One region of the Clostridium sp. 19966 genome, then DNA from elsewhere that is predicted to be linked to it. Evidence: riboswitches for the same ligand, from Rfam matches in the RefSeq annotation. Region 1 holds a riboswitch; the other holds the start of a gene.
What was found. Region 1 has a riboswitch for cyclic di-AMP ahead of IAI10_RS01055 (C40 family peptidase). Riboswitches for the same ligand answer to the same signal wherever they lie in the genome.
Positions count from the first base shown of each region.

Region 2: it holds a riboswitch for cyclic di-AMP, as region 1 does, so the genes downstream of both, IAI10_RS04280 (cell wall hydrolase) here and IAI10_RS01055 (C40 family peptidase) in region 1, are expected to answer to the same signal.

Region 1 covers NZ_JACTOJ010000001.1:239,202-244,665, forward strand. Annotated here, with positions in the region: gene IAI10_RS01035 (lytic transglycosylase domain-containing protein) at 1-490, shown strand, start outside; tRNA gene IAI10_RS01040 (tRNA-Leu) at 602-681, shown strand; RNA gene ssrS (6S RNA) at 685-872, shown strand; gene IAI10_RS01050 (GNAT family N-acetyltransferase) at 1,053-1,571, shown strand; cyclic di-AMP (ydaO/yuaA leader) riboswitch at 1,696-1,827, shown strand; gene IAI10_RS01055 (C40 family peptidase) at 1,830-2,453, shown strand; gene IAI10_RS01060 (SPOR domain-containing protein) at 2,672-3,364, shown strand; gene IAI10_RS01065 (DUF4321 domain-containing protein) at 3,660-3,917, shown strand; gene IAI10_RS01070 (Maf-like protein) at 3,929-4,504, shown strand; gene radC (DNA repair protein RadC) at 4,519-5,202, shown strand; gene IAI10_RS01080 (rod shape-determining protein) at 5,221-5,464, shown strand, end outside.
Region 2 covers NZ_JACTOJ010000003.1:144,207-149,670, forward strand. Annotated here, with positions in the region: gene IAI10_RS04260 (tetratricopeptide repeat protein) at 1-456, shown strand, start outside; gene iadA (beta-aspartyl-peptidase) at 485-1,666, shown strand; gene trxA (thioredoxin) at 1,755-2,069, shown strand; gene IAI10_RS04275 (NAD(P)/FAD-dependent oxidoreductase) at 2,083-2,949, shown strand; gene IAI10_RS04280 (cell wall hydrolase) at 3,008-3,532, opposite strand; cyclic di-AMP (ydaO/yuaA leader) riboswitch at 3,535-3,669, opposite strand; gene IAI10_RS04285 (hypothetical protein) at 3,700-4,734, opposite strand; gene cdaA (diadenylate cyclase CdaA) at 5,091-5,464, shown strand, end outside.

The DNA.
Region 1 (5,464 bases):
TGCAGTGAAGCGAGCATACCCATTAGAACATGAAGAAATAATAAAAGAGTTCTCTAAAGAATATAATATAGATCCCTATTTGGTTGCTGCCCTTATAAGAGCTGAAAGCAATTATGATAAGAATGCTATATCGCATAAATCTGCCAATGGACTTATGCAGATAACAGGTGAAACTTCTCAGTGGATTGCTGATCAAATGAAGATTAGTAATTTTCAGCAATCTATGCTTTACGATCCGGAAGTAAATATAAAGATGGGATGCTGGTATTTAAATAACTTAAGAAAAGAATTTGGAAGCGATGAATTAATGCTGGCTGCTTACAACGCTGGAAGAGGTAATGTGGAGCAGTGGCTTAAAAATGAAAAGTATTCTAAGGATGGTAAAACCTTGACCAATATTCCGTTTAAAGAAACGGATCAATATATTAAAAAAATTAAAACTAATTACAATATATATAAATTTATTTATGGAAAGCAGCTTTCAAATTAGAAAATGTATACAATATTTGAGAAAATATCATATATAATCTTGAAAAAAAGTGCTTGCAAAATGTATAGAAGGGTATTATAATCTATACTTGTAACAAACGAAATACCCTATGCGGGGATGGCGGAATCGGCAGACGCGTACGTTTGAGGTGCGTATGGGAGACCATGCGGGTTCAAGTCCCGCTCTCCGCATCATAATTTCTGGAATATGCGTTAAGCTCTTATTTTGAACCTACATCACAATTGCGGGAGTTCGATATTTTGATGTGTATATGTACTGCTTATGAGACCTTTTAGGCATTGCTGAGATAGAAGCGTCAGTGAGGGCACCCACCTATCGACAGATAGGGGTCAAAATAGAGTACCGGTATTTTGGATTTTAAAACGATATTTAGAGAGAGATCGAGAGATCTCTCTTTTTCGTTTTGCTATATTTTAAATCAGTGTTGATTTTTATACTGATTTAAAGCATTTCTTTGAAACAAAATTTTCCTAGAAAAGGATTTTTAATATCAGTGTAGAATTATACTATTGAATTAAGTATATAGAAAAGAGGTGGTGTGATGTTAGATATGGAGTTGTATTTTGATGATATATCCATATCCAGTGTTAATAACCGAGATATAGATAACCTAGAAATTTGGATGAGAGAGCAAATTGATGAAAGCTTTAAAAATAGTTGGATGAACATTGATGAGATAAGAGAAAGATTTGTAGAATACTATATAAGCGAAAATGAAATTTTTCTTAAAATATTAAGAGAAAATAAAATATTGGGAATATTTAAAGGTAGGGCTGAATTTAATCCTAATGGAGAACTTGTTATTTGGTGCTACATAATAGATAGGCAATACAGGAATAAAGGCATTGGAAGTAAAGTGCTTGGGGAAATAATAAAATATCTGTATTCCAGTCTGGGAATAAAAAATTGCCTAGCTGGAGTTGTGGACGGAAGCAGAGAGGCTTTTAATTTTTGGAATAAGAATGAATTTATGTTTTCAAGAGTATCTAAAAATTTCTTTGAAGACGGTAATATAAAAAAGGATATGATTATTTTGAAAAGAAATGAAATTTTAGGGTAATTTTTTATTTGAAAATTACATATCTATTATTATACGTTAAAAATATTTATAAGTTCATAAAAAAGTAAAAAAATACATAATATGATTAGCTTTTTTATTGACTTTGCAAAGCATAAAAATTATAATTTTACTTGTGCCGAATCTATATTAGTACGGAGGAACCACAAATAGGGGTTAATCTGATAATTTATTATCAGTAGGGAATCTTCTCCACCGAACCCGACAGCTAACTCCGGAGGCAGTGAGGAGTGATTATAAATGTCAAAGATTAGAACTTTTCTTTTGGCTGCTTTGTTTTTTATTATTGTTATATGTATATGTTTACAATTACAAAGCTATAATGTAAAAGCAGATGCAGCAATCAGTAAAATTCAAGGAGTCTCTCTTAGGTCAGCTACCATAGGAATTAATAAAAGTATTGTTGTTTCGGATAAGAAGGAAGTTACAGAAGTCAATAATTCTGATAATAAAGACAATGTAACTTACTCAAGAGGCGAGACAAGCAATGCGCAGGGTAGTTCCGTGAAATTATTGCAGTATGCATATAGTTTTATAGGAACTCCTTATGTATATGGAGCATCAGGAAGCAAGGCATTTGATTGTTCAGGATTTACTTCTTATGTATATCGTTCACTAGGAATTGAATTACCTCACAGTGCTGCTGGACAAGCATCCTTTGGTAAGAATGTTTCGAAAGGAAGCTTAGCGCCAGGAGATTTAATATTCTTTGCACAAGGCGGAGGAATATCACATGTGGGCATTTATATTGGAGAAGGACAATTTATACATGCATCCTCAGGAAGTCATAAGGTTACAATAAGTGATCTTAGTGAAGATTATTATGTAAGATATTATGCAGGTGCCAGAAGGCTTCTAAATTAATTAGATATTTAAAATAGCTATTATTGAACTTATATCCGGCTTTTTATAGTCGGTTTTTTCTTTTTGACTCTGTTTTAAATAAGTGTTAATTTTACACTTATTTAAAACTTCATTCGGTGAGTAAGTCTCTGTTTTAATCAGCACCTTATTGTTCTAAAATATGTTAACTTAAAATAAATATTTATTATAGGTACTTATTTTGAGTGAGGGGTGATAAAATGAAATACACAAGATATGATTTTAGAAAGAAGAAAGACGATAGAATGGTTGTTCTTATAATGATAGTAAGTATGCTTCTAGCTGCTGTGGTAATAGCAACGATTCTGTCAAGTATATTCTTTAAAAATGGGACGGGAGATGCGGCTAAAGGAAATGATTCTAATAAAAATAATGCAGAATTAGGAAGGTATACTTTTGTTGTGCTTCAGGGGGGGCTTTTTCAGGTAAAAGATTATGCATCAGCTTTAAAAACTAAACTTTCGGATGACAATAATCCATTCATTGTGGAGGATAATGGCAAGTATAGAGTTTTGGTAGGAATATATAAGAAAGAAGATGCAGATAAAGTCTCGCAGAATTTGAGCAGCAAGCAGCTCACTCCATCTAAAATGACCTTTAATATTAACGTAAAGGATGATTCGGTAAAAATGATGGGGGAGATTATAGACGCGCATGTGAAAATAATTAATGCTATGAAACCAAAAGGTCAAATCTCATATGTTACTGATGATCTTAAAAATTGGTCAAATACTAAATTAGTGCTAAATGATAAGAGCTTAAAGGATTATGATATGGTACAGGAGGAAAAGAAATATATAGCCTCTATGCCAAAAGAAATTAATAAAGATAATTTAGAGGATTACTTAAAACACATATTCAGTATTTTAAGCAAAATAGGTGAAAAGGCATAAACAGCTATAAAAATAACTGCAATTAGAAATTTATATTTATAAAATGGTATTTTTGTATAGGCTATGTTTTAAAATGTAGATATTTATTAACATTTTGAAATATAGCCTTTATATTTTACTCTCAAAAAAGCTACTATTAGCAAATGAATTTAGACTGCAGAAATTCTTTCATTTTTTTACATAGAATATTCCAAAACCGTGTAAAAAAGTTGTTATTTCTTAGACCAATGCACTTGTTAAAGCTAATATTAAATGTTAAACTATATTAGATGTAAAACAAAAGTGAGGGATGAAATTGAAAAACACTTCAAAGTCTTCTGCTTTTTTTATCTTTGTTGTGCTCTTAGGCGCTATAGCAGGAGAGCTTATCGGTAACTTATTTGGTCACAATAGTACACTAAATTTTTTAAGCCACGTATATACAATAGGTACTACTTCGCCAATAGATATTAATCTTATAATCTTAGAAATTACTTTTGGAATAAAATTTACATTAAATATTATGTCTATAATTGGTATAATTGTGGCAATAATATTCTATAAAAGGTTTTAAGGTGGAATAATATGAAAATTGTATTGGCATCGGCATCAGAAAGAAGAATTGAACTTCTAAAGAGGCTTACTGAAAATTTTTCAGTAATTGTCAGTGGTTTTGACGAAGAAAGTGTGAGCTTTGAAGGTGATTTTGAAGATTATGTTATTTCATTATCCAAAGGGAAAGCTTTAAGTACTAGTAAAAAAATTAACGAAGGGGCGCTGATATTAGCCTGTGATACAGTAGTAGCATATCAAAATAAGCTTTTAGAAAAGCCTAAAAGTAAAGAAGAGGCTATAGATATGCTAAAAATACTCAGCGGGAATAGACATAAGGTTTATTCTGGCATTACAGTTCTAGATACTGAAAGTGGTAAGAGCATAAGTGATTATGCCGTAACAGAGGTTGTTTTTTCAAAGCTGGATGATAATGAAATATTAAAATATGTAGACACCGGTGAACCTATGGATAAAGCTGGAAGCTATGGCATACAGGGCATTGGAGGTACCTTTGTAGAAGAAATACATGGGTGTTTTTATAATGTTGTAGGCCTTCCGCTAAATAAGCTTAAAAAGATGTTAAGGGGTATGGGGGCAAATCTATAGAAGGAGCAGTTAATATGAATGTTCTTAAAATAATGGATTTACCTCAAAATGAAAGACCGCAGGAAAAATTGTTTAGATATGGAGTGGATACTTTATCTAATACTGAACTTATGGCGGTGGTATTAAGAAACGGTATTCAAGGCGATAATATAATTAATTTGTGTGCAAGAATACTTAAAGAATGCGGCGGTATAAATGGACTTTTGGACTTTAGTGCAGAAGACTTTATGAAAATAAAGGGCGTAAAGCATGCTAAGGCAGCTCAAATTCTTGCCATGGTTGAATTATCAAAGCGTCTTAAATCCTACAAATCTGGTGAGGAATTTAAAATAACTCAGCCAAGTGATGCCGCTTATATTGTTATGGAATCTATGAGAAGCCTTAAGCAAGAGATGCTGAAAGTGTTACATTTGAACACTAAAAATATTGTAACTCTTGTTAAAGACGTATCATTAGGTACCGTAAATTCATCAATAGTTCATCCTAGAGAAGTGTTTTCAGAAGCTGTAAAAAGGAGTTCTACTTCCATAATAATATGTCATAATCATCCATCTGGAGATCCTACTCCTAGCAATGAAGATATTAATATAACCCTTAGACTTAAGGAATGTGGTAAACTTTTGGGTATAGAGTTATTGGATCACGTAATAATTGGAAATGGAATATATGTAAGCTTAAAAGACAAAGGAATCATATAATTGAAAGGAGATTTATTCATGGGATTATTTTCGATTTCTAAAGATATGGGAATAGATTTAGGAACAGCAAATACACTAATATATGTTAAAGGGAGAGGTATAGTTTTAAGGGAGCCTTCTGTTGTAGCTATAAACACCATAAACAAAAAAGTGCTGGCAGTAGGTGAAGAAGCTAAAAAGATGATAGGAAGAACACCAGGAAATATAGTAGCTATAAGACCTCTAAAGGACGGAGTTATTGCAGATTTTGATGTTACACAGA
Region 2 (5,464 bases), on a different contig from region 1:
TATGACATTGTTAAGCAGTATAAGGATTATTCTGGCAATGAAGATAATAAAATTTTAATTAATCAGTCAATAAGCTTATTGCAGCAAAGCGGCAGTAAATATTTTTATGATACCGCAAGAGAAAAGCATAAGGCGAATCAATACGAAGCTGCTATTAGCTATTACAACAAATGCCTTGAATATAATCAAGATGAAAACATAAAACCAGACTTAATATTTATGATAGCTGACTGCTACAAGAACTTGAATAATATAGATAAGGCCACTGAATTTTATGATCAGTATTTAAAATTTAATTCTCAAAATGGATATCAGGAAACGGCACTTTATGAGATGGTACTTATATATAAGGATAGGGACAAGGAGAAAGCTAAAGCCTATGCTGAAAGTTTAATAAATAAATATCCTAAATCTATATATAATAATTCTATTGTGAAAGCTGTATTGAATCAATAATAATTTTAACAAAGAGAAGGTGGAGAAGTTGTTATTAGTAAAAAATGCAGAAATTTATTCCCCTGAATATTTAGGTAAAAAGGATGTAGTGATTGCCGGCGGTAAGATTGAGGAAATCGGCGGAAATATTGAAATATCAAAATCTTTTTCCAATGTGGAAGTTATAGATGGTGAGGGCAAATACTTGTTTCCAGGTTTTATTGACTCCCATGTCCATATATTAGGCGGTGGTGGAGAAGACGGCTTTCATTCAAGAACTCCAGAAATTAATCTTTCTGATATAACCAGTGCTGGTATTACTACAGTGGTAGGCTGCTTGGGAACGGATTCTGTAACGAGAGATATGAGAAGTCTTCTTGCAAAGGCTAGGGCTTTAGAAGAGGACGGAATAACTACATATATATTTACTGGTTCATACGATATACCTGTAAGATCTATGTTTAACGAGCCTGATGAAGATATAGTACTGATAGATAAGGTGGTAGGAATTGGGGAGGTAGCTTTATCAGATCACCGTTCCTCTCAGCCTACCTATGAAGAATTCATAAGGGTGGTAGCTAAAGCCAGAGTTGGTGGATTGCTATCTGGAAAGGCTGGCATAGTGGATATACATATGGGAGGGGGAAAAGCAGGGCTGAAATACTTGTTTAGAATGCTAAAAGAAACCGAGATATCTGTAAATCAGGTTTTACCAACTCATGTAAATAGATGTGAAGAACTTATGAGGGAAGCGGTAGAATATGCTAAGATAGGTGGCTTAGTAGATATAACAACCAGCAGTGATTCAGATAATTTAGAGCCTGGTGAAGAGCTGGCAAGTGAATCCTTAAAATATTTTCTAGACAATGGAGTACCTATAGAAAATATTCAATTCACATCGGATGGTCAGGGAAGTTTGCCAATATTTAGAGAAAACGGTGAATTAAAAGGCATAGGAATTGGAAGAGTAGACAGCCTATATAGAGAAGTTAGAGCGGCAATACTAAATAAGGATATACCTATAGAACAAGCTTTGAAATTAATTACATCTAACGTGGCAAAAAACTTTAAATTCGCCCAAAAGGGAAGAATAAAGCAAGGATTAGATGGAGATTTGGTTCTAGTGGATAAGCAAACTTTGAAGATAAAAGATGTTATATGTATGGGAAATATTATGATAAAAGACGAAGAAATCATCAAAAGGGGCACCTTTGAAACTAATACTAGGTAATAATTATTTTAAGTTGACACCCAAATATTAATAAAGCTATAATAAAGCTATACCTAATAGGGGTATAAAACATAGGGAGGTAATTTAAATGAGAGAAGTATTAGACAATAATTTTCAAGAAGAAATAGAAAACTATGCAGGAGTAGCGGTAATAGATTTTTGGGCTACCTGGTGCCCTCCATGTAAAATGCTTACACCCATCTTTGAAGAACTAAATAATGAATTAGGGGATAAGATAAAGTTTGCTAAGGTTAACGTGGATGAAAATCCTGAAATATCTAACAAATATAGAATTACAAACATTCCAGCTATTTTGATATTCAATAATGGTAAAGTAGCGGAGACTTTAGTTGGCTTTAGACCAAAGCAGGAGCTAAAAGCAGTATTAGAAAAGTATATATAAAGAGGTGTGTTTTTTGGAGGAACGATATGATATTGCCATAATAGGAAGTGGACCAGCTGGTTTATCTGCCGCCATAAATGCCAAAATAAGAAATAAAAAAATTATTTTGTTTGGCAGTAAAGAATTAAGCCATAAAATTGTTAAAGCACCTAAAATAAATAATTACTTAGGACTTCCTGGGCTTACAGGGAATGAACTTAAGGACAAATTTAAAGAGCATATAGATGCCATGGATATATGTATTAATACAGAAAGAGTTAATAATGTTTTTTCCATGGGAGATTATTTTGCAATCATGGTAAATGAAAAAATGTATGAAGCAAAAACTATCATAATAGCAACCGGAATGGAATATACAAAGCCCATTAAAGGCGAATTGGAGTATCTAGGCAAAGGCGTAGGATATTGTGCAACCTGTGATGCACCCCTTTATAAAAATAAAAAAGTAGCTATAGTTGGCTATAATGATGAAGCAGCAATAGATACAAATTATGTTAGTGAAATTGCAGATAAGGTTTATTACATACCTATGAACAAAACTAATGTTAAACTAAATGATTCAGTAATAGTTATAGAGGACAATCCTATAGAAATTATTGGAGAGGATGTTGTTAATAAATTAGTTTTAAGAAAGCAGGAAATAGAAATAGATGGAGTATTCGTTATGAAGGATAGTATAGCTCCAGGACAGCTTGTTCCAGGGCTAGAAATGGAAAATGAGCATATCAAAGTTGATAGAAACATGAGAACTAATCTCTCAGGATGCTTTGCAGCGGGAGACTGTACTGGCAAGCCATATCAATACTTAAAATCTGCTGGAGAAGGTTTAGTGGCAGCACTTAAGGCTGTAGAATATTTGGATGTAAAGCCGAATAAGTAATAATAAATTTTTAAAAAGCTTGTGATTTTTACTAAACATAAAAATCACAAGCTTTTTATTACCTGCTGGCAACGAAAAATACATGGTTGCCTATGGGTTTAACATTAGCCTTTTTAATTTCTTTCATCCATCTTGATGTAGCTGTTTTAGGATTGTAGAAAAATACAGCTTCACCAGTTGGATCCATACCTTTTAAAGCATCATAAACTGCATTCACACAGTCATCTGTGGGTGCAAAACCTATCTTTCCGTTAATAACGCAAGAAAAGGCACCCTTTTGTTTAATAACGCCTTCTACGGTTTTTGGAAATTCAGGATCTAAAAGCCTATTTAAAATTACAGAAGCTACAGCCACCTTACCAGTGTATGGCTCAGCTCTGCTTTCTGCAAATACAGTCTGCGCCATTAAATAAATATCATCATTTGAAATGGATATTCTGTTATTTTTATAATTAAATACTTGGATGGTATCATCCTTTGATGCTTTAGCTACTTCTGAATAAGCTTGAGCACTAGCAGTCATACTGCTTCCCAATAAAATAAATAGACAGAAAGCAGCTGTTGATATTAAAAATTTTCTCATTAAATTCCTCCCTTTGCCTGCGAAGTTAGCTGCCGGGTTCGGAAAAGGTATAACCTACACATTTAGTGATTCACCCCAATTTTGGTTCCTCCGCATTTTATACATTATTTGCTATAAAATTTAGGCTAAAGGTATTGTTGCACAAAAAATATATTTTTATACACAATTTAATGATTATTTTTCAAATCTGTATATTTTTTTACAAAAGCATCATAGCTATCACCGATTGATGTAAACATGTTTGAAGGAGTAAAATATATATCCTTTAATGCGGCAGCATCAAGAGGAGTAGTGGAACTTCCCGCTTGAACTTTTTCATTGTTTACAGAGTTTATAAAACTTTGTATGTAGGAATCATAGGTATTTAAAATCTTAATGAAATTTGAGTTGCCATCTCTGAAATTGCTAGGACTTACAGCACCTTTAGCTTCATTAATCAAATCGTCACAAGCATTTAAATCATTTGTGGCCAAAGATACCACGTCATCATAGCTCATGGAGTGATTTCTTGCTTTGCCAAGCTCTACGGAAAAATCGGTTTTTAATGAGGCAAACTTAGAAAGCATATCATCCATAGTGTCAACATATTTTTGATATTGAGACGCATCTAAAGCAGCTTGAGTGTTAACCTTAACCAAATTATCTGTATAGGACTGAAATATATTTATGAAGTTTTTAGCTTGAGCAAATACAGATATAGTAATGTTGCCAACCTGAAATTTTGAATATTGAGTTTCACAGTTGTCTTTGTAATTATTGAAATCAGTAACAGAATCTTTTATGTCTGAAGCGTTTGGATTATTGAATATAGCAAGAGCCTGCCTATACATTAGTATATTATTTTTAAGTCCCGTAGTTATATAATTATTTTGATTCTTATAGTCATTCCCAGGAGGGTTGTTGTCCAAATCATTGCTTGCCTTCTCTAGTGAGCTTAAGACTTTTGGAAGCTCTTTTTTTGCATCCTCAGGGTTTATAGTAGTATTATTAACAATATTATTTGCATCTGTATTAGCAGTACTAATATCATTTACTATTTGCTTTATCTGTCTTTCATATTTACTAACAGTATTGTTTACAAAAAGAGTGTATGAAAGCGTGAAAGTTCCCATAAGCAAAGCAGCTATGATAATAACCCAGAGTACTGTAACAGTTGTTTTACTTAACCCTTTTTTCTTTGTTTTAGTGTTTTTACTAACCAAATAAGTGCACCACCTTAATTTTATATGTTTAATGATGATGAATCTTCCTAGAAAAATTCATAAGGCTATGTAAATAGTTAAAATTCAGTATTTACATAGGGTTTCTACATGGATCGGTTAACAAGCCTAAAACCACTATATTAATATACGTTCATGGTTAAAAATTATATAGGGTAAATATAGGGCAGTCAACATAAATATATTTTATCACATAATAATAAGTATAGCCTTCATATTTTATTTAATGAATTATAATTTTATGTTTAATTTTATTATAATTCGTTAAATTTTAGGTACATTTAATCCGTATAATAGTGTATAATTGATAATAAGAATAATATAACTGAGGTGACAAAGTGGTTGACTTATTTAATCTAATTATATACACGGTTAAAGGTATAAAAATCACATCGGTTTTAGATATATTAGTGATTTCGTACATATTCTATAAAGGGTACACCTTAATAAAAGAGACTAGGGCTGAGCAGCTTCTCAAAGGTCTATTGCTAGTAGTTTTGCTTATCCCAATTAGTGATTTATTAAACCTGACCATGCTGAATTTAATACTTAATAAAACTATAACAATTGGAGTGCTGTCTTTAGTTATCATATTTCAGCCTGAGATAAGAAGAGCGCTGGAGCATTTGGGTAGAAGTGCTTTTATGGAGAGGCATATCCTGCTTGAGGATGATGAGGTTATGCAGAAAGTAATAACTGAAGTGGTTATAGC